DNA from 3 places in the Mycoplana sp. BE70 genome. Region 2 is predicted to be linked to each of the others. Evidence: predicted binding sites of a transcription regulator. Region 2 holds the regulator's gene; each other region holds the start of a gene.

Evidence for each region. The regulator LexA, encoded in region 2, represses DNA repair genes until DNA is damaged. The targets are predictions, from matches to a motif close to TGTTCNNNNTGTGTTCNG.
Region 1: J2Y48_RS23765 (DUF763 domain-containing protein) is a predicted target of LexA. The motif match lies at 4,847-4,864, and genes of this name have one in related genera.
Region 3: uvrA (excinuclease ABC subunit UvrA) is a predicted target of LexA. The motif match lies at 6,380-6,397, and genes of this name have one in related genera.

The regions. Positions count from the first base shown of each region.
Region 1 covers NZ_JAVDTM010000017.1:40,293-48,433, reverse strand. Annotated here, with positions in the region: gene J2Y48_RS23790 (nutrient deprivation-induced protein) at 1-314, opposite strand, end outside; gene J2Y48_RS23785 (hypothetical protein) at 519-953, opposite strand; gene J2Y48_RS23780 (low affinity iron permease family protein) at 1,520-1,996, shown strand; gene J2Y48_RS23775 (hypothetical protein) at 2,499-2,645, opposite strand; gene J2Y48_RS23770 (DNA-3-methyladenine glycosylase) at 2,944-3,486, opposite strand; gene J2Y48_RS23765 (DUF763 domain-containing protein) at 3,486-4,760, opposite strand; gene J2Y48_RS23760 (hypothetical protein) at 4,947-5,258, opposite strand; gene J2Y48_RS23755 (PRC-barrel domain containing protein) at 5,741-6,067, opposite strand; gene J2Y48_RS23750 (hypothetical protein) at 6,064-6,408, opposite strand; gene J2Y48_RS23745 (Nramp family divalent metal transporter) at 6,410-7,627, opposite strand; gene J2Y48_RS23740 (DUF6894 family protein) at 7,739-7,984, opposite strand.
Region 2 covers NZ_JAVDTM010000009.1:147,463-155,603, forward strand. Annotated here, with positions in the region: gene J2Y48_RS17735 (AI-2E family transporter) at 1-565, shown strand, start outside; gene J2Y48_RS17740 (YMGG-like glycine zipper-containing protein) at 838-1,095, shown strand; gene lexA (transcriptional repressor LexA) at 1,305-2,015, shown strand; gene J2Y48_RS17750 (ComEC/Rec2 family competence protein) at 1,996-4,566, opposite strand; gene gltA (citrate synthase) at 4,838-6,127, shown strand; glycine riboswitch at 6,414-6,509, shown strand; glycine riboswitch at 6,513-6,590, shown strand; gene gcvT (glycine cleavage system aminomethyltransferase GcvT) at 6,661-7,800, shown strand; gene gcvH (glycine cleavage system protein GcvH) at 7,817-8,141, shown strand, end outside.
Region 3 covers NZ_JAVDTM010000009.1:21,724-29,864, forward strand. Annotated here, with positions in the region: gene J2Y48_RS17150 (ABC transporter ATP-binding protein) at 1-592, shown strand, start outside; gene J2Y48_RS17155 (amidase) at 579-2,042, shown strand; gene J2Y48_RS17160 (MurR/RpiR family transcriptional regulator) at 2,045-2,968, shown strand; gene J2Y48_RS17165 (serine hydrolase) at 3,000-4,190, shown strand; gene J2Y48_RS17170 (DUF2161 domain-containing phosphodiesterase) at 4,365-5,069, shown strand; partial or broken gene J2Y48_RS17175 (aldo/keto reductase) at 5,245-5,514, opposite strand; gene J2Y48_RS17180 (single-stranded DNA-binding protein) at 5,722-6,252, opposite strand; gene uvrA (excinuclease ABC subunit UvrA) at 6,558-8,141, shown strand, end outside.

The DNA.
Region 1 (8,141 bases), on a different contig from region 2:
ACCTCCGGTTGATCGCTCTGCTCCATTTCGGCGCCGATCTTCGATATCGCCGTTGCAATTCCGCTGACCTTTGTCGCGGCAAAATTCCTTTCGTCGGCGGCGATCTTGCTTGCTGCCTCCTTGACCTGCTGCGTCTGCTCTTTTGCGACTTGCCCGAGGTCTTGCAGGTCGTCCTTCAGGGACCGAGCAAGATCGCCCGCGCCGCTCTGCGACGGCTGTTGCTGGCGCGGTTCGACGCCTGACTCGCTTTCGGCTGGGCTCGTCGGGAGCCCTCCGGTTGGAACGCTCGTACCGCCTTGGATTGGATCACTCATGATAGACCTCCGATACCGGCATCATGAAATGGTAAACAGCCGATGAAATGGTTTGTTCCGATTGGATCACGCCCTTCGCTGCTCGGACGGAGGCGGCTCCCCCCGCTCACGTGGCAGTATAACGGGGCGGGCTGCTCCGCCGGCGAGCGCAACAACGCCGATTAAGGGGAGGCGCAAGAAAGGCCCCACCCGGTCCGCATCTTCTTACATGCGATGGATAACGCCGCAGACCCGCCGCATCGACTTGCTCGTCAGACTACCCGTACTGCCGGGGGCGGTCGAAGCAGCCTTCTGGCAGTCGGATCTGACCTGCGCCTGCTCCTGCTGGTTCAGGGATTTCCAGTTCTTCTTTATGTCACGTGCGGAACGTGCAGTGGCGCCATTTTCATCTCGGAAAAAGGCCGTTCCGATGTGGCCCGACCAACCGTTTGGCATCTGCATGGCCGCACCGGCTCCGCTGTGGGACATCCCGCCTGCGCCGCTCGTGGTTCCTACGCCGCCGCCTGACCCGGTGGTCGCGCTACCGCTCATTCCCGACGCGCCCGAGCCGGTCGTGGTGCCACCACCGCCGGTTCCCTGGGCGAATGCCGCCGTGCCGATACATAGGGCAACCGCCGTGATCGCCATAATCTTCGTCATCGTAGTTCTCCTTGCGTATGCCGCCTGTTCTGCGGCAGGTCACTAAACCTCCCGCGTAAGGACTGGTTCCAAGGTTTCCCGCAACTGACTATGTTCTCGCCAAAATGTGATCGTCGACGGGCGACGATGCGTTGTCCTAAGCACTGGATGCGTTGGGGGCACGGCGGCAACGTGCCTCCGGCGGTTGATGGGCGCCCCACTAACCCCTCAAATTTCAGGGGTGAGTTTTCTTGGGGTACAATGCCCAGATGACGAGGGGTGCCCCATCGATCGCTTAGGCGTCTGGCGCCATCGCGCCATCACAGCAGGGATTCGCTTGACGCCTTCTACGACAATCGACCGTTTTGGCTATTTCGCAATTCTACGCAGCTTGGAACTACTCGCGATCACGCACGCGGTAGCGTCTGCTGAGTGGCCGTACATGCCGGCAACAAAAAAGGCCGCGGGATGATGCCGTGTCCAAATATCAGAATGCCTGTTAGCCTTTGCAATTGAGGACTGATGTCGACGCGGCGAAACTTTTCGGTAAATGCGAAGTTCTTCCGGCATTACGCAGGAGAACGACGATGCCGGGCCTTCGCCACCTATTCACCGCCTTTGCAAACCGCGTTTCGGATCTTTCCGGAAAGCCGGTAACCTTCATGCTCGCGTTCGCCGGAGTGGTCGCCTGGGCGGTTACCGGGCCGATGTTCGGTTACTCGGAAACCTGGCAGCTGGTGATAAACACCTCCACCACCATCATCACCTTCCTAATGGTGTTCATCCTGCAGAACACACAGAATCGCGACGGCAAGGCCGTGCAGGCAAAGTTGGACGAACTGATCCTCACCAGCAAAGCTGCGGAAAATTGCTTCGTCGGCGTCGAGCGGTTGGAGGAAAAGGAACTCCGCAATCTCAGCGGTGCGCTCGCCGATAGGGCACAGCGGATGGAAACGGGCCAGCCTGTCGAGCCGATCGACATCTCCGAAGCGCTGAAGGACAGGCCAGAGCCGCCGCCTGGAAATCCAAGAAAGCCGAACGGCATGCCGATTGGCGAAGGCTAAAGCTGCCTCGGGTTCAGGGCTCAAGGAGCCGCTTCTGGATCTCCTCTTCAAGCTCCAGGCAGAGTGTAGCGTATTCCTGCGCGAGGTGCGATTTACTGGGATCGACCCGGTAGGCATGGAGGGAGGCGACGCCTCGGCTGAAATCAAATAAGCGCGCAGCTGCGGCCTCTTCAGCATCATTAACCTCCGCCCGCTCATTTTCCCGGCTTCCTTTTTGGTGATCCAGGCACGGGGTGCGCCAAACGGGCGCGGAGTTTCTTGGTTTTCTCCTGCCGTGCAGCGGTCTCGGCTGCGATAATTGCCCACGCGGTACTGTTAATCTCCTTGGGCTTTTGGTCCGCGTATAACTTGTCAGGCGTCATCGCCGTGCCTCCAGTTGAGGGCGTCTGCAAGCCGCCCCTTACTTCAATGAGTTGAACCGAAACTTCCGCCTCCTCGGCTGTGGCCACAAACGCCAAGCGCACGGTTTCGTCGTCTATCTCCTCATCGAAGTTTCTGCCGACTAAACCCAATGCCCGATTGAAGGCAGGCCCGGCCAGCAATTGGTCAGATAGACGGCCGCTTCGTGCGTGCTGCGGACTACTGCAAAGCCGCCGGCCCCCTTCAGGTCGATCGCAACACCCTTCGGCCAATCCAACTTCAGAGGCATGTCGCGCTTTTCCTTCAAGCTCCCGAATTTAAGCGAAAACGCACATGCGCGACCGCTGTTCCGGAACCGGAGACAACAGAAAAGGCCGGGTTTCCCCGACCTACCGTTCTGTGCGCGGGAAGAGGTGCGCGCTCGTCCTGAAACCCACCTCGGTCGCCTTGCCAGGGCGTTCTCGCAGCCTGAGACCGCCTTTATCAAAGTGGCCTAAAGCGGGACGGTTCGGATCGCTGCTCGAAGGAGAAGCGATCTCGATCCGATTGAACGCGAGAAGTAGCCAAAGAGAGCCGACCCTGGGACTTTAAATGGGCTTGCTTAGGTAGCGCGAGCCTTGCACGGCAAATCGCCAAGGTCGCTCAACCGCTTTTGTGATCCCAATCCGAACGCCCCTGGCCACCGGGGTGGGAACTATGGGAAGTGCCAGCGAAAAGGGTGGTTCGTGAATTGGAAGTCCATTCATTTCGCCAGTCACGCTGAGCGCTTTGCAAACATTTCCAGGCCCCGCGCATAGCTTGTATGGGTTATCCGTCCCGCGTCGTGCCATCATCGCATCGACCGCATGCGTTGGCTCGAGCGCGCGAACCAGGACCGCGCTACCCCTCTCGCAGACAAAATTCACGCACCAGTGCAGTCCATAAGACCGATAAACGTAGGCTCGGGCTGCCTCACCAAACATAGGTGCGTTGGCAAGCGTTTGCCCCCGATAGCTGTGAGATGCCTCGTCGTCCTGTCGATAGGCTTCGGTTTCGACGATCACGCCACCGACGCCGTCAACCAGCAGGTGGGCACCAAGAAGATCGGCAGCAACCGCGACCGCGTCTCGCAGGAAGAAGTCCGCATGCATCAGCGTCGATATCCATTTTCGATTTGGTCTTCTGACGCAGAATGTGGTTCCCAGCCGAACACGTTTCGGCCGCCGAACTGACTGGATCGTTGGAATTCTCCGGCCACGATTTCCTTTAGATCGGGGCCCGTCGCGTACCGCTCGAGCCGCCGGCTCTGGTCGTCCAGCCGTTTCAACGCTTGCAGTTCCTCGTCCAGCCCCAGCCTGGCCTTCTGTACGGCAGATTTCATGACGCCGATCGTCTCGTCGTAAACTTTCAGCGGGACAGGAAATGGATGGCGATCTTTCCCCCCATGCGCGAGCGAAAAACGGGCAGGGTCGGAGAAACGATAGGGAGCGCCATGGACGACTTCCGCCACCATCGCCAGTGCCTGCACGGTTCTTGCTCCAACACCCGGCGTTAGCAGAAGATTCTCGAAATCCACCGGACCCCGATCGGCGGCGGCGGCCAGATTGCCATGAAGACGACGCATGTTAACGTCAGCCGGGCGGACGTCATGGTGAGAAGGCATTACAAGATGCGGCAATTCGAACTGCTCTTGCCCCTCTGCAGTGTTGGGCGGTTCTCTCTCCAACAGCGCAAGTTCGCGAACGATTTTGTCCGGTCCCAGCGACGCGAGCAAGTCGAGTTGTCCTTTGCGGGACGGGTTGGCGCGTGCGTCAGCCAAATTGACAATCTGTCCCTGGCTTTTGCCCTCGATGGCAGCATGCGGTGAATCCAGGAAACTGGCCAGTCCTTCGGACAGCCAATGATATCGCCGCGCCTGGCGCTTCTCGCCATTCATTCCTTGTTGGACGACAACCCATTTGCCGTCATTCGCGACAACGAATCCGTGCAAGTAGAGATCGAATCCGTCCTGGACCGCCGCACTATCCACCTTAGCGACGAGCCGGCTGGTGGTGGAAAGCTGAACTCCGTCAAGGCCTACGCGGTCGCCGATCGATATGAGCTCTTGCGGCGTCCTTCGCGATTGAGCACCGCGGCCGCCACAGACATGAATCCCCAGTTCCCCGGAAAGCGGCGATACACCTCGCTTCAGCGCGCCGATGACACTGGTCGTGATACCGGACGAATGCCAGTCCATCCCCATCACCGCACCGAAGGATTGAAACCAGAACGGATTGGCCAGCCTGCGCAGATATTCATCGCGCCCGTAGTGATGGACGATCGCCTGAGTAATGACTGCGCCTATGCGGGTCATTCGGTCCCCAAGCCACCTTGGGACCCTGCCGCCATGCAATGGCAGATCAGCACTGCCCGCTCGTCTCGTCAATTCATCAAACCTGTTGCTGCTCGCCCCGTCCGGCGTCAAAGGGGCGGCATGGCGTTTCGGATGCCTTCATGTCGCCGCCCTATTCCCGTTCTGCCTTTGTTCGTGATTTAAGCCTGGACCATGACGAAGACAATAGGCAAAGCACATGAGTGCGGCGGGGGGTCACTCAGCGGGGTGCGTCGCCGGCTAGAACTCAAAATAGATTGTCACTCCTGACCGGCGATAATAGGGATCACGATAGCCGTAATAGCCGGGATAGCGGTAATAGCCGGGATAGCGGTTGTAACACCTGCGGTAGTAACCGCAGGAACCATAGGCGTAGCGGTGATTCCAGTAACGATCACCATACCAATGACGATGGCTTCGGTGTCTGACCTGCTCGACATCGCCGGTCCGCACTTGCTCTGCATTCGGCACGAGGGTTGGCGCGGCGTTTAGCGGTAAGGCAAAAGATGCAGCCAGCACTCCGGCTGCAAGTGAGGACAATAGCTGCTTCATCATCGACGCATCCTCTTAGGCTTGCATCTTGAACTACCTGGCCTGAACCTCGGATGAACAGCTGGGCGCGCTCGACCGTTGCGGACTTAAAAACGAAACCGCCCGCGCGCTGCGCTGGGCAACGACCGGCTCGACGGTGGTAAGGGTCACAAGGGTATCATGGTGGGTCAGAAACGACGCGATCCGGGCCACGCCGCCCTCGCGCAACGATCTGCTTGGCGGCGCGCAGCGAGGATGCCCGTTTTTGGTCGTCCCCACCGCTTCGCTGAAGTAGCCACGACCGAAACACGCCGCCAAGGCCGGCATTCAGGTCGCCTTTGCGATTTCCTGAAAGTTGACAGTCCGCTGAGGGCCGCAGGGTTTTTCCAGGTCGAATCGGACCACCTTAGATCCTACGAGGCTTTTGTCGCGACCGGGAACAAAAAAACTAGAGTGGCCTGAATCGCGATGGACATTACGGGGGGACTGACATCAAGACCATTCTAGCCGATTGTAGACGAGCGACGAGGCGGCTCCAGTCGCCGCGGGTCACAAAGCAATTTCGGTGAATCTGCGTTAGAAAGATCGAGTTGCTCCCAGGGAACAGCCAGTACTTCACCTGAGCGCAGGCCGACAGCTCCGAGGACGGCGCGCGCGAGTGAAGACGAAGCCAGGCTCTCAAGAAGCGCAAAGCTCCCGAGGTGATATTCGACGATGAGGAGTTCGCCGCTCTGCGCCTCCGCGACGACTTCCTCGATGCGTCCGACCACTGCATTGTCCGGCCCTAACACCCGTACGCCCAGCAAATCCTCGAGAAACAGCTCGCTCATGACAGCCCGCCCGGAATCCAGCGCAGAACGTGTCGACGGAGCCATTGCTGCCAACGCTCCAACGGCAGTTCCGAGCGCTCGACATCGACGGTTATGTCGACACCGACGTCGGCGACGTGGGACCAGACGAGCCGATATCCGCCGCCCCGCTCGCGGGCGAGTGTGCGAAGGCCCACGCCGATCAGTAGCCGCCTGGCCACCGTCGAGGTGCCGAGCTCGACCGCGTCAACCTTCGGCCGCCCGAACTCGTCGAGGCGCAGAACGATGCCGTCGACCCTTCCGACGCGAACCCTTGCCTTGTCGACGAGCTGCTTGTCGAGAACGTCTCGCACCAGGTGCACGTCAGCCTCCCCAAACTTGCAGCGGTACGGTGACGATCGCGAGCACGAAGGTCAGGCCAATGATGAACAGGACGACCGCGTTGCCTATCCAGCCATTGGTATGGTCGCCAACGAACGCCCTATCGTTCATCAGGAACAGAAACGGTATGACGCCGAGAGGAAGGCTTATTGCGGTGACCGCCATGGAAAAGATGGTGACCCGCAGGGGATCGAGACCGGCGGCAATGGGAATGACGGCGATAACGATGGCGACCGTGTAGACGAGGCTGAAGGCGGGATCGGTTTTCGGTTTTGCGTCCTCGGACCAGTTCCAGCCAAACCCCTGGGCGGTGATATAGGCTTGGGCGAGGCTCAGTTCCAGCGCCGCGCCAAAACAGGTGATCAGAAGCGAGAGGGAAAAGATGTAGATGCCCCAGGTGCCGAGGGCCGGGGTCAGGATCATCGCGATCTGTTCGTAGCTTTCGATGTCCTCGATGCCGCGGGGCGGGTAGACCATAGCAGCCAGGACGATGATGGCGACGGAGAGCGCGCCCCCAAACGCCATGCCGAGCGTCGCGGTGATCCTGTTGATTCCAAAATACGATTTGTCCCACTTTTCTTCGATGGCCCCGGACGAATAGAAGAAGAACAGATAGTTGGAGATCGTCGCTCCGAGGATGCTGACTGCGATGAAAGCGTAATGTGATCCGTCCTTGTCGGGAAGAGACGGGAGTGCGCCCCTCGCCACTTCGCGCCACGGCGGCCCCATGACGCACATGGCGACGACGAACGAGAGTGAGATCAGCCCGAGCGCCGATACTCCCTTTTCGATCGTTCCGAATGTGCCGCGCCACAAAAGCAGCCAGGCGGCGAAGGCGACGGGCAACGCCCACCATTGAAAGCTCCACCCGGTCAGAAACTGAAGGCCGAGCGCCACACCGCCGATTTCGGCGGCGAGCACCATCAGATTCACGATGGAAATCACGACGAAGATGAGGATAAAAAGATTGGAGCCGAAGCGGTCCCGGATGCCATCAGCGATCGTATAGTGACTAGCGATGGCGAACCGTCCGGACATCTCCACGAGAACGATCAGACATCCCGTTCCGAGGACAACGGCCCAGATGAGTGCGAAGCCGTAGGCCGCCCCGGCCTGGGCGGAGGTCGCAATCGACCCTGTCTCCAAAAAACCACCGACGCTGGTCACGATTCCAAGCGAAATCTCGAGCAATTTCTTCATGGCATCTCCGACGCGGGATCAATATCGTTCTGGGGTCCGAGATGACGCGCCCGTTTGCGGACCTTGACCGAATGGCTTTGCAGCGGGCGAGATTCACACCAGTCCGAACCCTCAGCGTTTAAGCAGCAGTGCCTGCACCACCTCATGAAAAGAGAGCTTCACCCGCAACGCGTTGTCTTCGTCTCGAACCTCCATGCGCTGGTCAGGAATGGCTTCGCCAGATTTGATTTTGGCTGCCGCCAACTCGCGTACTGCAGCGAGTGCGCTCGTGTGAGCTTGGTGGAGATCGGCGAATTCTCCGCCTTCCTCGTCGAGTATGACACCGTCCGTCGGTCGAATATTGAAAAAATAACGCATCTTCCACCAAATGCGACCAGCTGCCAGGCACTGATCCCTTCAGAAGAGGTTCAGCATCAGGCGGTGGTACTCCTGCTCTGGCTTTCCATAGGCATCATGGGCGAACTGGCAGGATTTCCGGCAGGCGACTTGGGGAAGCAGCGGCCAGCGGGCGGCT
Region 2 (8,141 bases):
GCTGTTGCCGAGCGTCCAACCGCACGGTGCGCGGATTCTGGCGGCGAACAGAAGGATCGGTGCCAAGCTTCGACGCTTCATGGCCGTGCGTACGTTTGCCAGTATCCTGACGGGGTTGGTCGTTTGGATATTCGCCCGGTTCGTTGGTCTTGAGTTGGCTGCGGCCTGGGGAGCGATCGCGTTCGCCCTCAATTACATTCCTTTCCTCGGGCCATTCGTGGCGACGGTCTTCCCCACCATGTTTGCGATTGCCCAGTTCGATTCGTGGCAATCCGCAGTGTTCGTCTTCGTCGGACTGAACCTTATCCAATTTGTCATCGGCAGCTACCTGGAGCCACGGCTGACCGGTGCTTCGCTCGCGATTTCACCGTTCGCCGTGATTTTCTCCGTGTTCTTTTGGAGTTTCATGTGGGGTCTTCCGGGTGCCTTCATTGGCGTTCCCATCCTGATTTGCCTCATCGAATACGCAGCACAGGTGCCGGCGACCCGCTGGATCGCCGTGCTCCTGTCCAGTACCGTGAATGATGAAGCTGTTGCCGCTTTGGACCGCCGCGACAGGACTTGAGCCGCCTGACCGGAATGGCAGCGGATACTAGCTCACCGCGGGAACTATAACGCCGATCAACAATCGTAGTGTCAGCACAAAATCGGAAAAGCGGGCTTTTTGCCCCGTACTTGCCGGCCGCCGGTTGAGAAGAGACAGCACCAATAGCCTGCCTGGGCCGCCGCGCCACGAGCGGTTGTACCTGGCCGAAAAACCGGATTACACTTGACCGTTCGTTCGGATGGACAAGACTACGACAGGCAAGAAAATCAACGAGAGAGGAAGGAATGGACATGACCAAGATTTCCCTAGTGCTCGTTCTGGCCGGGCTCGCAGCGGTCGGCTGCACGCCAACCGAGAGGGGCGCCGGCATCGGCGCAGCCACCGGCGCCGTGATCGGCGGCGCCATCACCAATGACGTCCGCGGCGCCGCCGTCGGAGCCGCCATCGGCGGTGTTTCCGGCGCCGTCATCGGCCATGTGGCCGGACAGCCTGGTCGTTGCTACTACCGCGACCGTTACGGCCGCCGCTACGTCGCCGCGTGCCCATAACAGCCTCACCGGCCCTGTCGCTGTTGAACTGGAAAAGACCTTGTCCTTCACGAGGTCTTTTCCCGAATAATGGAAGTTCCCGCCGGGATCACGGTTGGAAATCTCGAACGAGCGCCTGCACCCTTGATTGAAATTTGCCCCCTTGCGGAACACATATGGAACAGATAGTGTCTGTTCTGGATTTGTTTCACGATTCTGGGTGACGAGCCATGCTGACCCGCAAACAACAGGAACTGCTCCTGTTCATCCACGAGCGGATGAAGGAGACCGGCATTCCGCCGTCATTCGACGAGATGAAGGATGCGCTCGATCTCGCCTCGAAGTCGGGCATTCACCGGTTGATCACAGCCCTCGAGGAGCGCGGCTTTATCCGCCGGCTGCCCAATCGGGCACGCGCGCTCGAGGTGATCAAGCTGCCCGAGGCCTATTCGCCGAGCCTGAAGGCGCGGCGCGGCTTTTCCCCGTCCGTCATCGAAGGAAGCCTTGGCAAGCCGGCGACGGCGCCCTCCCCGGCCAAGCCCGCGGCCGCGGACGGGTCGGCTTCGGTTCCGGTCATGGGGCGCATCGCCGCCGGCGTGCCGATCTCGGCTATCCAGAACAACACCCATGACATCGCGGTTCCCATGGAGATGCTCGGCGCTGGCGAGCATTATGCGCTTGAAGTCAAGGGCGACTCGATGATCGAGGCCGGGATCCTCGACGGAGATACCGTCATCATCCGCAACACCAACTCCGCCAACCCGGGAGAGATCGTCGTGGCTCTCGTCGACGACGAGGAGGCGACGCTGAAGCGCTTCCGCCGCAAGGGCGCCTCCATCGCCTTGGAAGCCGCCAATCCCGCCTACGAGACCCGCATCTTCGGCCCCGACCGAGTGAAGATTCAAGGCAAACTGGTCGGCCTCATCCGCCGTTATCACTGACCGCGTCTTCTAGGTCGAGATATGTGTTTGTCCGCCAGTCGTACAGGCGGTGCCGGCTCCAGGGGCGGTGAAGTGTCGTGACCGCGTTGCGGACGCTGTAACTTGCGCGGCCAGTCGGATCGAATGTCTGCGGCGTTATTTCAAGGGCGCCGGTGCGGCGCAGGCTGCGCGCCGAAACGAGTTGGGCCCCGGAACGGCAGGTTTCCATTCGAAGGTCTCGTGGCACGACCACGAGATCGGCACTGTCGCAGGCCGTTCCGAGAAAGGCCGGGTCCTCGACCGCGAGGACACGCCAACCGGCCGGCGCAGCACCGGCGCACCACGCCCTGCGGCGGCAGACGAATCGCTTTTCGTTGGCGGCTGTGGCGAACGCTGTACGCATGTCATCGCGCGCACGCGCCATCGCAGCAGGGTCAAGCTCCCGTTCCGCGCTCCTGCGCTGTCGCGCATCCAGGCTCGCTACTGGTGCTGCTCGGTCCGCAGAGTCCTGCGCGCGATCGATACCCGCGGCACCTCCGACCGCGGGCGCCCGTTGCGCGGCATCTTCATCGGTCAGGTACAATGGCGAACGATGGCTTTCGATGCGAAGGGCGCGACGCCATTGATCGTAGATGAAATCGGGCGGTTTCGACCGATTCGTGGCGGCCTCCCCCGCGTGACGAGCGCCACCAGCCGGCCGTCCTCCGATACGAGAAGCTCGGGCGGCGCATCCGATGGACGGACGGCCACAATGGCCACACCGAAGACGAGTGGTAGAAGGCCGATGAGCGCGAGACGGGTGCGAAGCAGGCAGATGAACCCGCCACCTGCAGCAATGAGCGCGAATGCCAGCGGGGGGCAATCTGCCGGTGACCACCTCTCCGCCCCAGCCGGCAACCCAATTGGCCATGGCGATGATCCAGTCGACGCCCCGTCCCATGATCGCCAGCGGAATGCCGTCCAGTCCGAGCGGCATGAGCAGCATGGCGATGACGGCCATCGGCATGACGATGAACGAAATGATCGGCATCGCAAGAAGGTTTCCGGCAAGGCCATAGGCCGGGATGCGATGAAAATGTCCGATGGAGTAGACGAGCGTTGCGACCCCGCCGATCAGGGACGACAGCAGAATCCCACCGGCAAACGCAGATGCAACCGAAAGGATCCGTGACCGATCACCGATCCACCTGGAGCGCCGTACGGACCAATCACGCCAGGCAGCATAGCCCGCAACCAGACCGAGGGTTGCCGCATAGGACATCTGGAAGCCGGGACCAGTGACCGCGGAAGGCGTCACCGCCAGAATGATCAGTGCCGAGAGCGCGACATTGCGCAGGCTGATGGCGGTGCGGTCGAACAGGACAGCGAACAGCATGACGACGATCATCAGCCACGAGCGAATCGCCGACACCGCCCCGCCGGAGATCAGGATATAAAGGGTGACCGTGATCAACCCGCCGATGGCTGCGATTTTTTTGATCGGGAACTGTTCGGCTGCGCCCGGAACCAGCGCCAGCAGCAGTCGGGCGCCGACCAGAAAGGTGCCCGCCGCAAGTGCCATGTTGAGCCCTGAAATCGCCAGAACGTGCGCGAGGCCCGATTGTCGCAAGGCCTCCACCGTTTTCGGGCTGATGCCGCGCTGTTCGGCCGTGATCAAGGCGGCCGAAATTGCGCCGGCATCGCCGCCGATGCGGCCGCGAATGTGTTGCGTGATGGCACTCCGCCATTCGGCCACCATTCGGCTTGCTGCACCGTATGCGGTTTCAATTCGCGCCGGCAGGTTCAACTCCGTCGCCGCCGGTTTGCCGTAAAAGTATCCGATAGCCCCGGTTCCGGCGAAATAGGCGTCGAAGGCAAAGTCGTTGAGACCCGGCAACGCCGGTCCGGACGGCGGATTCAGGCGCGCGCGTCCGACGATCCCGCTGCCGATCGGCAGCGGCGGATGGGGACTGCGCGCAAGGAGACTGACGTGGTTGGGCGGACGCCGCAATGTCGGGCCGTCGGTCGACAGCAGCGCCACCCGGTACCGCAGGCGGCCGCGGTCATCGGCTTCGCGAGACAGCACCCTTCCTGTAATCGTCGTCGTCACCGGTTGATCGAGCATGACGGTGGAAAGCCGCCAGCTTTCGATCGCGGACAGCGCCATTCCGAGCAGCAGCAGGAATGCCGCGCGCGTGACAAAGGACAGGAGGGTCTGGCGATGCCGCAGGAACACCGCGATCAGCCCGAATCCAAGCAGTACGATCAGCAGCGGCACCAGCGGCGGATCGCGGGCGAGCGCGTACCAGGACCATGCCCCTGTGCCGATGAATACGGGAACGAACAGAAAGACGCTGCCATGGTCTCGCTCCCGCTTCCAGGCTGCCAACCCCGACGACAGGGCGCCAGCAAACCAGCGCTTTGCACCACCCCGCCGCCCCGCAAGCACGACCGTTCGGCCGCTCGCGATTACGACCGGCTGGCTCGCCGTCTGCCGGTCCTGCGGGGTCCGGACCGCGCTGGCGGCCGGGACTGCGACTTTGGTAGCGTTTCCCTCCCCCATGGCCTCCGCCCCAGCCACAACCAGCAGCATAATGCAACTTCAGATTTTGATTTGCAATTGCCAATTCGGCGCCAATGCGCTTGATCTCCGAGAAAGAATGCCCCCTCCACAATTCTCGAATCTCGCCCATAAGTTGCTTGCAACTGGCGAGGAAGAGTAGATATTGCGATGCCGGAATGTTTGTTTTTGCATTGCACAAATGCAGCCTTCGTCTTGCTTGGCACGTGAGGCAATTTGGGCTAGCAAAGCGGCACGCCCACGATCGGCACTGCCTGTGCCACACCAGCAGATGGAGATCCTCATGACGGGAAAGAGCGCGGAAGTCACTGTCAGTGACAAGAAGGTGGAGTTGCCATTGCGATCCGGATCAATCGGTCCGTCGGTGATCGACATCGGCACGCTCTACAAGCAGACCGGCACTTTCACCTATGACCCGGGCTTCACCTCGACGGCCTCGTGCGAGTCCAGAATCACCTACATCGACGGTGACGAAGGCGTTCTCCTGCATCGCGGCTATCCGATCGAGCAACTGGCGGAGCACGGCGATTTTCTGGAAGCGTGCTACCTGCTCCTCTACGGCGAGCTGCCGACCAAGGCGCAAAAGGACGACTTCGACTATCGCGTCACCCACCACACGATGGTGCACGAGCAGATGTCGAAGTTCTTCACCGGCTTCCGCCGCGACGCCCACCCGATGGCGGTGATGTGTGGCGTCGTCGGCGCGCTGTCGGCGTTCTACCACGACTCCACCGACATCACCGATCCGCACCAGCGCATGGTTGCATCGCTGCGCATGATCGCCAAGATGCCGACGATCGCGGCGATGGCCTACAAGTACCACATCGGCCAGCCGTTTGTTTACCCGAAGAACGATCTCGACTACGCGTCGAACTTCCTGCGCATGTGCTTTGCCGTGCCCTGCGAGGAGTACACCGTCAACCCGGTCCTGTCGCGGGCGATGGATCGCATCTTCATTCTCCACGCCGACCATGAGCAGAACGCGTCGACGTCGACGGTACGTCTCGCCGGCTCGTCGGGCGCCAACCCGTTTGCCTGCATCGCAGCCGGCATCGCCTGCCTCTGGGGTCCGGCTCACGGCGGCGCGAACGAGGCGGCGCTGAACATGCTGGCGGAGATCGGCACGGCTGATCGCATCCCGGAATTCGTTGCCCGCGCCAAGGACAAGAACGATCCGTTCCGCCTGATGGGCTTCGGCCATCGCGTCTACAAGAACTACGACCCGCGCGCCCGCATCATGCAGAAGACGACGCACGAGGTTCTTGGCGAACTCGGCATCAAAGACGATCCGATGCTGGAAGTCGCCATGGAACTGGAGCGCATCGCGCTCACCGATGAATACTTCATCGAAAAGAAGCTCTACCCGAACATCGACTTCTATTCCGGTATCACGCTCAAGGCGCTCGGCTTCCCCACCACGATGTTCACCGTGCTGTTCGCACTGGCCCGCACCGTCGGCTGGATCGCCCAGTGGAACGAGATGATCGAGGATCCGGAGCAGCGCATCGGCCGTCCGCGCCAGCTCTATATCGGCGCCCCCAAGCGCGACTACGTGCCCGTCTCGAAGCGCTGAGGCTGACATTGATGCGGTCCGGTCAACCAGACCGGACCTTGTCCACCGGCAAACCCGTCGATGTATTTCGGCGGGTTTTTGTTTGGCGTCCGCAAACGAGAATGGCTGCTCGCCCTCATAGCAACCGCTGGGCAGATCCAGGTGTTGGGGCGATTTTGAGAACGACAACGCAGCGACGGCTTCCATTTGCGGCACCAGAATCCGCTATGCGACAAAGGACGACAAATATTTGCTCCGCGGCGACGCAACGCTCTTGCCAAAATTGCGCCGACGCTCTTATGTGGCGATGACCTCGCTGGGAGAAACCGGCCGCCCGAAACGGGATGGCCGGTGCCGAAGGAGCAACCGCCCCGGAAACTCTCAGGCAAAAGGACCAGCAAGGTGCCGACAGGACTCTGGAGAGAGGCGTTCACACGCCCGCCGAAGGGATAACAATCTCAGGCGAAGGGACAGAGGGGGCTCATGAGAGCGGCGTGCAGACGCCGTAGGATGAGCCGGCGTGCGATGCACGCCCATAGACTGGAGGGCGCCTTTTGGACGGTACGTCTGAGCTAAAGAAAACCCCGTTGTACGACCTCAACGTCTCGCTTGGTGCCCGCATGGTGCCATATGCGGGCTATGAGATGCCGGTGCAGTTTCCCGCAGGTGTCATGAAGGAACACCTTCACACGCGCACTGCCGCGGGGCTTTTCGACGTCTCCCACATGGGACAGATCATCATTCGCGCTCGTTCCGGCAACAATGCCGACGCGGCGCGCGCGCTCGAGGCGCTCGTGCCGGTCGATGTGCTCGGCATTGCCGAAGGTCGTCAGCGCTATGCCCTTTTCACCAACGACGCCGGCGGCATCCTCGACGATCTGATGATCACCAATCGTGGCGATCATCTGTTCCTCGTCGCCAACGCCGCGTGCAAGGACGCCGATTTCGCACATTTGCAAAAGCATCTGGGGTCAACCTGCGAAGTCACGATGCTGACCGACCGGGCCCTCGTTGCCCTGCAGGGACCCCGGGCCGAAACGGTGCTCGCCGAATTCTGGGCGGACATCACCGAAATGCGCTTCATGGACGTGCGCAGCTGCGACCTTCACGACGCCGAATGCATCGTCTCCCGTTCCGGCTATACGGGTGAGGACGGCTTCGAGATTTCCATTCCGGCTGCGCAGGCGGAAATGGTCTGCCGCCGCCTGCTCGATCACCCGGACGTCGAGCCGATCGGTCTCGGCGCCCGCGACTCGCTGCGCCTCGAGGCTGGCCTCTGTCTCTACGGCAACGACATCGACACGGCGACGACACCGGCTGAGGCCGGGCTCGGATGGGCAATCCAGAAGGTGCGCCGCGGGGGCGGTGACCGTGCCGGCGGTTTTCCGGGGGCCGATGTCATCCTGGATCAGCTCGAAAAAGGTACCGCGCGTCGTCGCGTCGGCCTGAAGGTCGATGGCAAGGCTCCGGTCCGCGCGCCGGCAAAGCTGTACTCCGATGCCGAGGGCAAGACCGAAATTGGCCACGTCACCTCCGGCGGATTCGGCCCGACGGTCGAGAACCCCGTTGCCATGGGTTACGTCGCGGCCGCACTCGCAACACCCGACACTCACCTGTTTGCAGAAGTGCGCGGCAAATTCCTGCCCGTCACCGTAAGCGCCCTTCCCTTTGTTTCAAACACCTTCAAACGCTGATCAGAAAGGCCCACCCATGCTGAAATTTACCGCAGAACACGAGTGGCTGAAGATCGACGGCGACGTCGCCACCGTCGGCATCACCACCCACGCCGCCGAACAGCTCGGCGACCTCGTGTTCGTTGAACTGCCGGCCGTTGGAACGTCCTTCTCCAAGGGCGGCGACGCGGCGACAGTCGAATCCGTCAAGGCCGCATCCGACGTCTATGCCCCGCTTGACGGCGAATGCCTTGAGGTCAACCAGGCGATCGTCGACGACCCGTCTCTCGTCAACAGCGACCCACAGGGCGCCGGCTGGTTCTTCAAGATGAAGCTCGCCAACAAGGCCGATGCCGATGAAC
Region 3 (8,141 bases), 130 kb from region 2:
TGTGCATCAATTGCGCGGCGCGGAGCTCCTGCGGTTCCAACAACGCGTTCAGATGGTCTTTCAAAATCCATACGACTCGCTAAATCCACGAATGCCCGTCCGGGATGCTGTCGCCGAGCCTATTTGGCGGCACGGACTTTCGGACCGACGCACAGCACTGGCACGCGCCGACGAACTGCTGGATATGGTCGAACTGCCGAAAGCTTTGCGAGAGCGTCGCCCCCGGCAACTTTCCGGCGGCCAATGCCAGCGTGTCGGCTTGGCGAGGGCCCTCTCCCTGGAACCGGAATTGTTGATCGCCGACGAAATCACATCCGCGCTTGACGTGACCACACAGGCGCAAATCCTCGAACTTCTGGACAGACTTCAACGTGAGCGACGGCTCGCCCTTCTTTATATTTCCCACGATCTCGGCGTCGTGAACAGCATTTGTCAGCGTGTCTACGTGTTCAAGGGCGGCAGGATCGTCGAGAGCGGTCCAACACGGCAAGTCCTGAACAAGCCTCAAGATAGCTACACCCGCGAACTCGTCGGCTCAGTCACGCGCCTCAAGCCTCTCGCAGAACAAGGAATGGGCCATGCGCCTCGATGAATACGTAACCCATGACGGGATCGGCCTCGCTCAACTGTTGGCAAATGGCGACGTGACTCCAAAAGAACTGGGGCAATGCGTTACGGACGCGGTTGCAGCAGTCAATCCGAAGATCAACGCCGTGGTCGAGCTGTACGCTGATGCCATGGAACGTCTTCCCGAAAAATCCGGCAGCGGCCCGCTCCACGGAATCCCGACATTGACGAAGGACTTTTCCGTCGAGGCCGGGCGTCCCGCAGAGTTCGGCAGCCAGCTTGCCAGGGGTAACAGGGCGATGCATGACGCCGTCTACTGGCAGCGCCTCAGGAATGCTGGTCTGATCAATGTCGGCCGCACCACCAGCTCGGAGTTCGGCGTACCCGCCACGACGGAAACACTGCTCTACGGGAGCACGACCAACCCCTGGGATCACATGCGGGGAGTTGCAGGCTCGAGCGGTGGTGCAGCGGCGGCCGTCGCCGCTGGTATTGTACCGTTTGCGCAGGGTAGTGACGGCGGCGGTTCTATCCGAAATCCCGCCTCTTTTTGCGGGCTGATCGGACTGAAGCCGTCACGTGGACGCATCACCGGATCTCCGCGCGCAAATGCTCCCCTTCTCGGCCTCGCGACTGCATTCATGTTGACCAAGACCGTTCGCGACACCGCGCTGATGTTGGATCTTTGCCATGGCCCGGACGCTGGAGACGGCTACGAGATTTGCTGTCCGACGAGCAGCTACAGCGAAGCAATCCAACAGCCACCGAGGGGGCTACGCATCGCGCTCTGCATCGAATCCTGGTCAGGAACTGCTTGTGATCCTGAAGTCATCGAGGCTGTTAAGAAGACGGCGCTGTTACTGTCCTCTCTTGGCCACCACGTGGAAGAAGCTGCTCCGCAGTTCGACTATGCCGCGTTTCTTGAGGCTCAGAAAAACATCTGGGCCGCTGACAGCGCATCAGGCCTTCCCGGCATTGCCGCACAAATGAACAGGAAAATCGAACCCGGATCCGTCGGCAATACAGTCCTTGCACTTTACAACTACGGAACATCCATCAGCGGTGCGGTACTGATCGATGCACTCGCGACCTATGACGAGGTGACCCGACGCGTTGGCCGCTTTTTCAACCAGTACGATCTGCTCCTAACTCCCACGAGCGCCATCTTGCCCGAGGTTGTGGGGACCTATGATCCAGCCCGGCAGGGGATGGATGCGGACGGTGTATTCGCCGACCTCGAACCCAAGGAAACATTCACCGCCCTGTTCAATGGTACCGGTCAGCCGGCGATCTCGCTACCGACTGGCAAATCCTTCAGCGGCTTGCCGATCGGCAGCCAGTTGGTCGCCCGGTTCGGTCGGGAAGACCTGTTGCTTGCGGTCGCCCGCCAGCTAGAGGAGTGTCTGGACTGCGACGAAGGCATATGGGGGCAAGGTATTCCCCCCACCTTTGCGGACGACATGCGGGAACGATGACAATGACAGATGCCGACAATGATAGCGCGACCGAAGGCCCTGGTGCGGAGAAGATCGACATCGAAACGATCCTTCGCACACGCATGACGGAATTTTCGCCTTCGGAACAGAGTCTGGCTGTCTACATGCTCGACAATATTCAGTTATTGCCCTTCGAGACGGGCAGCACCATCGCCCGTGCCGTCGGCGTGAGCGAGATGACGGTCACACGTTTCGTACGAGCGCTTGGCTTCGAAAATCTCCGCGACCTGAAAAATCGGATGCGCAGCTCCGTCGTCGAGAAAGAGGGCGATATCGACGACTACATGGCGCGCTTCCAGGTGCGAAACGTCCGCCAGCAGGAGCTTCAGGAGAGCCTTAAGCTCGAACTGGACGCGATCGTGAAGGCATATGGACTGACGGCGACGGAACAGTGGGACGAGGCTACAACGCTGCTTGCCAAGGCCCGCAACGTCTATGCCGTTGGATTTCAAGCCTCTAAAGGGCTGGCAATGGATTTTTCCAGCCGCCTGTTATGGGCACGCCCCAGCGTATTCTTCGTAGACAATACGACCGGCACCTTTGGCGAGGTGCTGTCCGCCGATCCAAAACAGAGCGTGGTCGTCCTGATCGATACTGCCGCCTATGCCGCCCGCGGCATAAAGCTGGCAGACCAGCTCAAGGCGCTTGAGATACCTCTAATCATTGTCACTGACCGCTACAGTCATTGGGGCTTCAACTACACGCCACTCGTCTTCGAGGGGCACACGCATGTGAAGACCTTCTGGGATTCCACAGCCAGCCTCGGCGTTATTCTCAACCTCATGATCGACTCGGTGGCGATAAAGCTGGGACCCAAGGCGAAGCGCAACTTCGCGACGATGAGCGAAATGGGCAATTTGTTCGGCGAGTTCGTTGGCGGCTCCTATTTGCGCCGCAAAGATTAGAACTCTCAAAGCATTGTGAAAGAAAGCCGAGATGAATTTTGAATCCGCGATGGCCTTCCGCACTCCGACCCAGCCAGGCGCTGCTCTTGTCCCACGAGCCGACTGGGATCGTGCACCGTGGAACCGCTGGACGTTTCAGAACGTCCGCTCGATGGTTCCCACAGCGCAGGTGTGGCGCGGCCAGGGCGAGCCGACAACGCTACCCAGCGCGCATCAGGATATTGATGAATTGGAGCTCAGGCTGGACGGCACAAGCCAAACGCTCGCGAGCTTTATGGAAGCGCAGTACACTGACGCACTTCTCGTTCTGCATCGCGGGAAAGTTGTAGCGGAGCGCTATCTCAACGGCATGACCGCCAGGACGCCGCACCTCTCGCAATCTGTAGCCAAATCCATCGTCGGAACAGTCGCTGGCATTCTGATTGAGCGCGGAGATCTGGATCCGGCTGCACCCCTCACGCAGTACCTTCCCGATCTCGAGATCACAGCATACCGGGGTACTGCCGTTCAACATGTTCTGGATATGACCAGTGGAGTGGTGTTCGACGAAACCTACACTGCGCTGGATTCACACATGGCGCAGTTGGACGTCGCCAGCGGCTGGAAGGGCGGACACCAGCCAAGCTGGCCGAAGACGGTTTGGGAGTTGATCCTGACCCTGAAGGACGCTGAATGCCCGCACGGGGCATCGTTTCGCTATCGCTCGATCGAAACGGACGTGCTTGCCTTCGCTCTCCAGGCGGTCAGCGGACTGACGCTGTCCGAACTCGTCAGCCGCGAACTGTGGTCGCCGATGGGCGCGGAGGAAGATGCCTACTTTACCGTCGATCCCGCTGGCTACGCCCTTGGCGACGGCGGATTTAACGCTACGTTGCGAGACTATGCGCGCTTCGCGTTGTTGCACCTCGGACAGGGTAGCATCGGCGGTCGCCAGGTTGTGCCTTCACGCTGGATCGAAGAAATTCGATACGGAAAGTCCAACCCGCTCGGAGACAATTACAGCGAGACGCTGCCCCGTGGAAGGTATCACAACCAATTCTGGATCGAGGACCAGGAGCGGCGCGCCTACATGGCGCGGGGGGTTTTCGGCCAACTGATCTACATCGATCCAGACAGCGAGTTCGCCACTGTTATCCTCTCAAGCTGGCCGGAGTTTCTCAGTGTGGAACGGACGCGGACAACGCTCGCCGCTGTCCACGCAATTCGCGACGCTCTGAGCTAGCCACCGACCCGCAAGATCATCCACGTTGACATGGCTGCCTTCTACGCATCCGGCAAACAGCGGGCAATGTCCGCTGTTGGCGCGTGCTGTATAGCTGCTCTGGTGACGCCCTGCGGTGACCCGCGTCGGCTAACAAGGTAGCTTGCGGAACGATTCTCTTTTCGGTCGGCAGCAATGGAAACGTCCCTTTATCTTCCCGTAAAAAGATTTCTCGAAGAGGCAGGTTACGTCGTCAAAGGCGAAGTTGGCGGCTGCGATGTTGTCGGCCTCAGCGAGAACGACCCGTCCGTCGTCGTGATCTGTGAACTGAAGCTGACCTTCAATCTGGAACTGATCCTGCAGGCCGTTGACCGGGCCGCCATTGCAGACGAGGTTTGGATCGCCGCCAGAGTTTCGGCCAAGGGCAGAGGACGGGAAGCCGACAGACGCTACCGCGATCTCTGCCGCCGGCTCGGCATTGGCATGCTCGGCGTTTCCGATGCCGGCGCCGTCAGCGTCATCGTTGGGTCGGTGACACCAATGCCGCGCACCAATCCGAAACGGCGTTCGAGGCTCGTGCGCGAGCACCAGAACCGACGCGGTGATCCCGCACTTGGCGGCAGCACGCGCGCACCAGTCATGACCGCCTATCGCCAGCAGGCACTTGGCTGTGCGGCAGCTCTGGTTGCCGGGCCGTTGCGTGTTCGCGATCTAAGAGCAGGCATACCGGAGGCAGGGAAGATCCTGCTTTCCAATGTATACGGCTGGTTTGAGCGGCTTGACAGGGGCGTCTACGGCGTTACGGACGCCGGTCGCGAAGCACTGGTCCGATGGCCGCAGTCGGACCCTATCAGCAAGCTCGACCGGAATGATGGACCGACACGATCCGCGGATGGTTAGACGTCCCTGCAGAACCAGCCGTTGCAACTCGGCAGCCGGTTCCGAACCAGCTAGCGGCCTGAGGAAGCCTCCCCATGTTCGATGAGAGCGCTGGAGTTCTGGTTAGATTCGTTCAGGAACGCTAACTTCCGCCAATGGTCGGAATAGCGGTGAAGGTGCAATTAGGCAGCTGCGATCACGGCACCGGCTTTCCGCTAGCTGTGGTGTAAAGTTCGAACCACGTCTGACGGTCTTTCCTCACCTTGGCCGCGTCGCCGATTTTTCTGATGCGGTCGAGATTGTTGGTGCCGAGCACCGGAAGGATGCGGGCCGGATGGGCCAGCAGCCAGGCAACCGCGACGCTCGTGATATCCACCTCTTGCTCGCGGGCGATGAAGAGCGAGCCGCCGCCGAGCGGTGACCAGGCCATCGGTAGCAGATTGCGCTCCTGTAGGAGCGCAAGGTCAGCCTCGCACTTCCCGCTGGATTGATCGCGAGCGCAGACGACGAAAGAGCCAGACGCCGTGACGCTCGAACAGTTTCGTCTTCCAGCGCCATGAACTCCGCTCCCACCGGAAAATCACTGACCGGCAGAAAACGGAGTTTCAACTAGAAAGATGTTTATTAACAAGGAGTTCAACGTCATAGTTTACGAAACGTCTCCCACTCCTCTCTAGAACGGGATATCGTCGTCCATGTCGCGCGAGAAGTTCGACGATGCGCCGCCGCGGCTTGCGCCACCCGACGACGACGGCTGCGAGCCGTAGTCGTCATAGCTTGGTGCGCCGCCGCCATAGTTGCCGGCGCCGCCGAAGTCGGAGCCACCGCCACGACGGTCACCGCCACCCTCGCCGCGTCCGTCGAGCATCGTCAGGGTCGAGTTGAAGCCCTGCAGCACCACTTCCGTCGAATAGCGGTCGTTGCCGTTCTGGTCCTGCCACTTGCGGGTCTGCAGCGCGCCTTCGATGTAGAGCTTGGCGCCCTTCTTCACATATTGCTCGACGACCTTACACAGCCCCTCGTTGAAGACGACGACGGTGTGCCATTCGGTCTTCTCGCGGCGCTCGCCGGAATTGCGGTCGCGCCAGCTCTCCGAGGTCGCGATGCGCAGGTTTGCGATCGGGCGCCCGTCCTGAGTGCGACGGATTTCCGGGTCCGCGCCGACGTTCCCGATCAGGATTACCTTGTTGACGCTGCCTGCCATCCGTTCAGTCCTTGTTGTCGCGCCGGGCATATGCCGGCTGTAAATTCGATCCGCTATCTTAACGGCGACGCGCCCGGCGCGCCGCCCCGTGCGCCAGATAATCCACAGATCAAATTCGCGTGCATTTCGTTCTTTTTTTGTTCTACAAAATCCCTACTATCTTGTCAACCGAATCGGAAAGAGGCAGGGTTTTGGTCGCAACGCGCATGGACAGGCCGGTTGCGGTTCCTACATAGGGTGCGCTACCGAAGAGCCACTTCATTCGAGATCGACAATCACCGACCTGACATCTGGCGCTGGACATCATGAGCGAACTCAAGACCATTTCCATTCGCGGCGCGCGCGAGCACAATCTCAAGGGCATCGACCTCGATCTGCCGCGCAACAAGCTGATCGTCATGACCGGGCTTTCGGGCTCTGGCAAGTCGTCGCTCGCCTTCGACACGATCTATGCGGAGGGTCAGCGCCGCTACGTCGAGAGTCTGTCGGCCTATGCGCGCCAGTTCCTGGAGATGATGCAGAAACCGGACGTCGACCAGATCGACGGGCTGTCGCCGGCAATTTCGATCGAGCAGAAGACAACCTCGAAGAACCCGCGCTCGACGGTGGGGACGGTCACCGAGATCTACGACTACATGCGGTTGCTGTTTGCGCGTGTCGGCGTGCCCTATTCGCCGGCGACGGGCCTGCCGATCGAGAGCCAGACGGTCAGCCAGATGGTCGACAGGGTGATCGATTTCGGCGAAGGAACGCGTCTCTATATCCTGGCGCCGATCGTGCGCGGCCGGAAGGGCGAGTACAAGAAGGAACTCGCCGAGCTGATGAAGAAGGGCTTTCAGCGCGTCAAGGTGGATGGCCAGTTCTACGAGATCGCCGACGTCCCGGCGCTCGACAAGAAGTACAAGCATGACATCGACGTCGTCGTCGACCGCGTCGTCGTGCGCCCGGATCTCGCCGCCCGCCTCGCCGACAGTCTCGAGACCTGCCTGACGCTCGCCGACGGGCTGGCGATCGCCGAGTTCGCCGACAAGCCGCTGCCGGTCGAGGACACGGCGGCCGGCGGTGCGGCCAACAAGTCGCTGAACGAGACGCATGAACGGGTGCTGTTCTCGGAGAAATTCGCCTGCCCGGTCTCCGGCTTCACCATTCCCGAGATCGAGCCGCGGCTGTTTTCGTTCAACAATCCGTTCGGCGCCTGCCCGACCTGCGACGGCCTCGGCAGCCAGCAGAAGATCGACCCGGACCTGATCGTACCCGAGCCGCAGCGGACGCTGCGCGATGGGGCAATCGCCCCGTGGGCCAAGTCGTCCTCGCCCTATTACAACCAGACGCTCGAGGCGCTGGGCGCGGCTTATGGCTTCAAGCTGTCCAACCGCTGGTCGGACCTTTCCGAAAAAGGCCAGAAGGCGATCCTCTACGGAACCGACGAGAAGATCGAGTTCCACTACCAGGACGGCGCGCGGTCCTACAAGACGACGAAGAGCTTCGAGGGCATCGTCCCGAACCTCGAGCGGCGCTGGAAGGAGACGGATTCGGCCTGGGCGCGCGAGGAGATCGAGCGTTACATGTCCGCCGCCCGCTGCCCGGCCTGCGACGGGTTTCGCCTGAAGCCGGAGGCGCTCGCCGTCAAGATCGACAAGCTGCACATCGGTCAGGTCACGGACATGTCGATCCGCGTCGCCCGCGACTGGTTCGACACGCTGCCCGCCCACATGAACGCCAAGCAGAACGAGATTGCCGTCCGCATCCTCAAGGAGATCCGCGAGCGCCTGCGCTTCCTGAACGACGTCGGCCTCGAGTATCTCAGCCTGTCGCGCAATTCCGGCACGCTTTCGGGCGGCGAGAGCCAGCGCATCCGCCTCGCCTCGCAGATCGGCTCGGGCCTGACC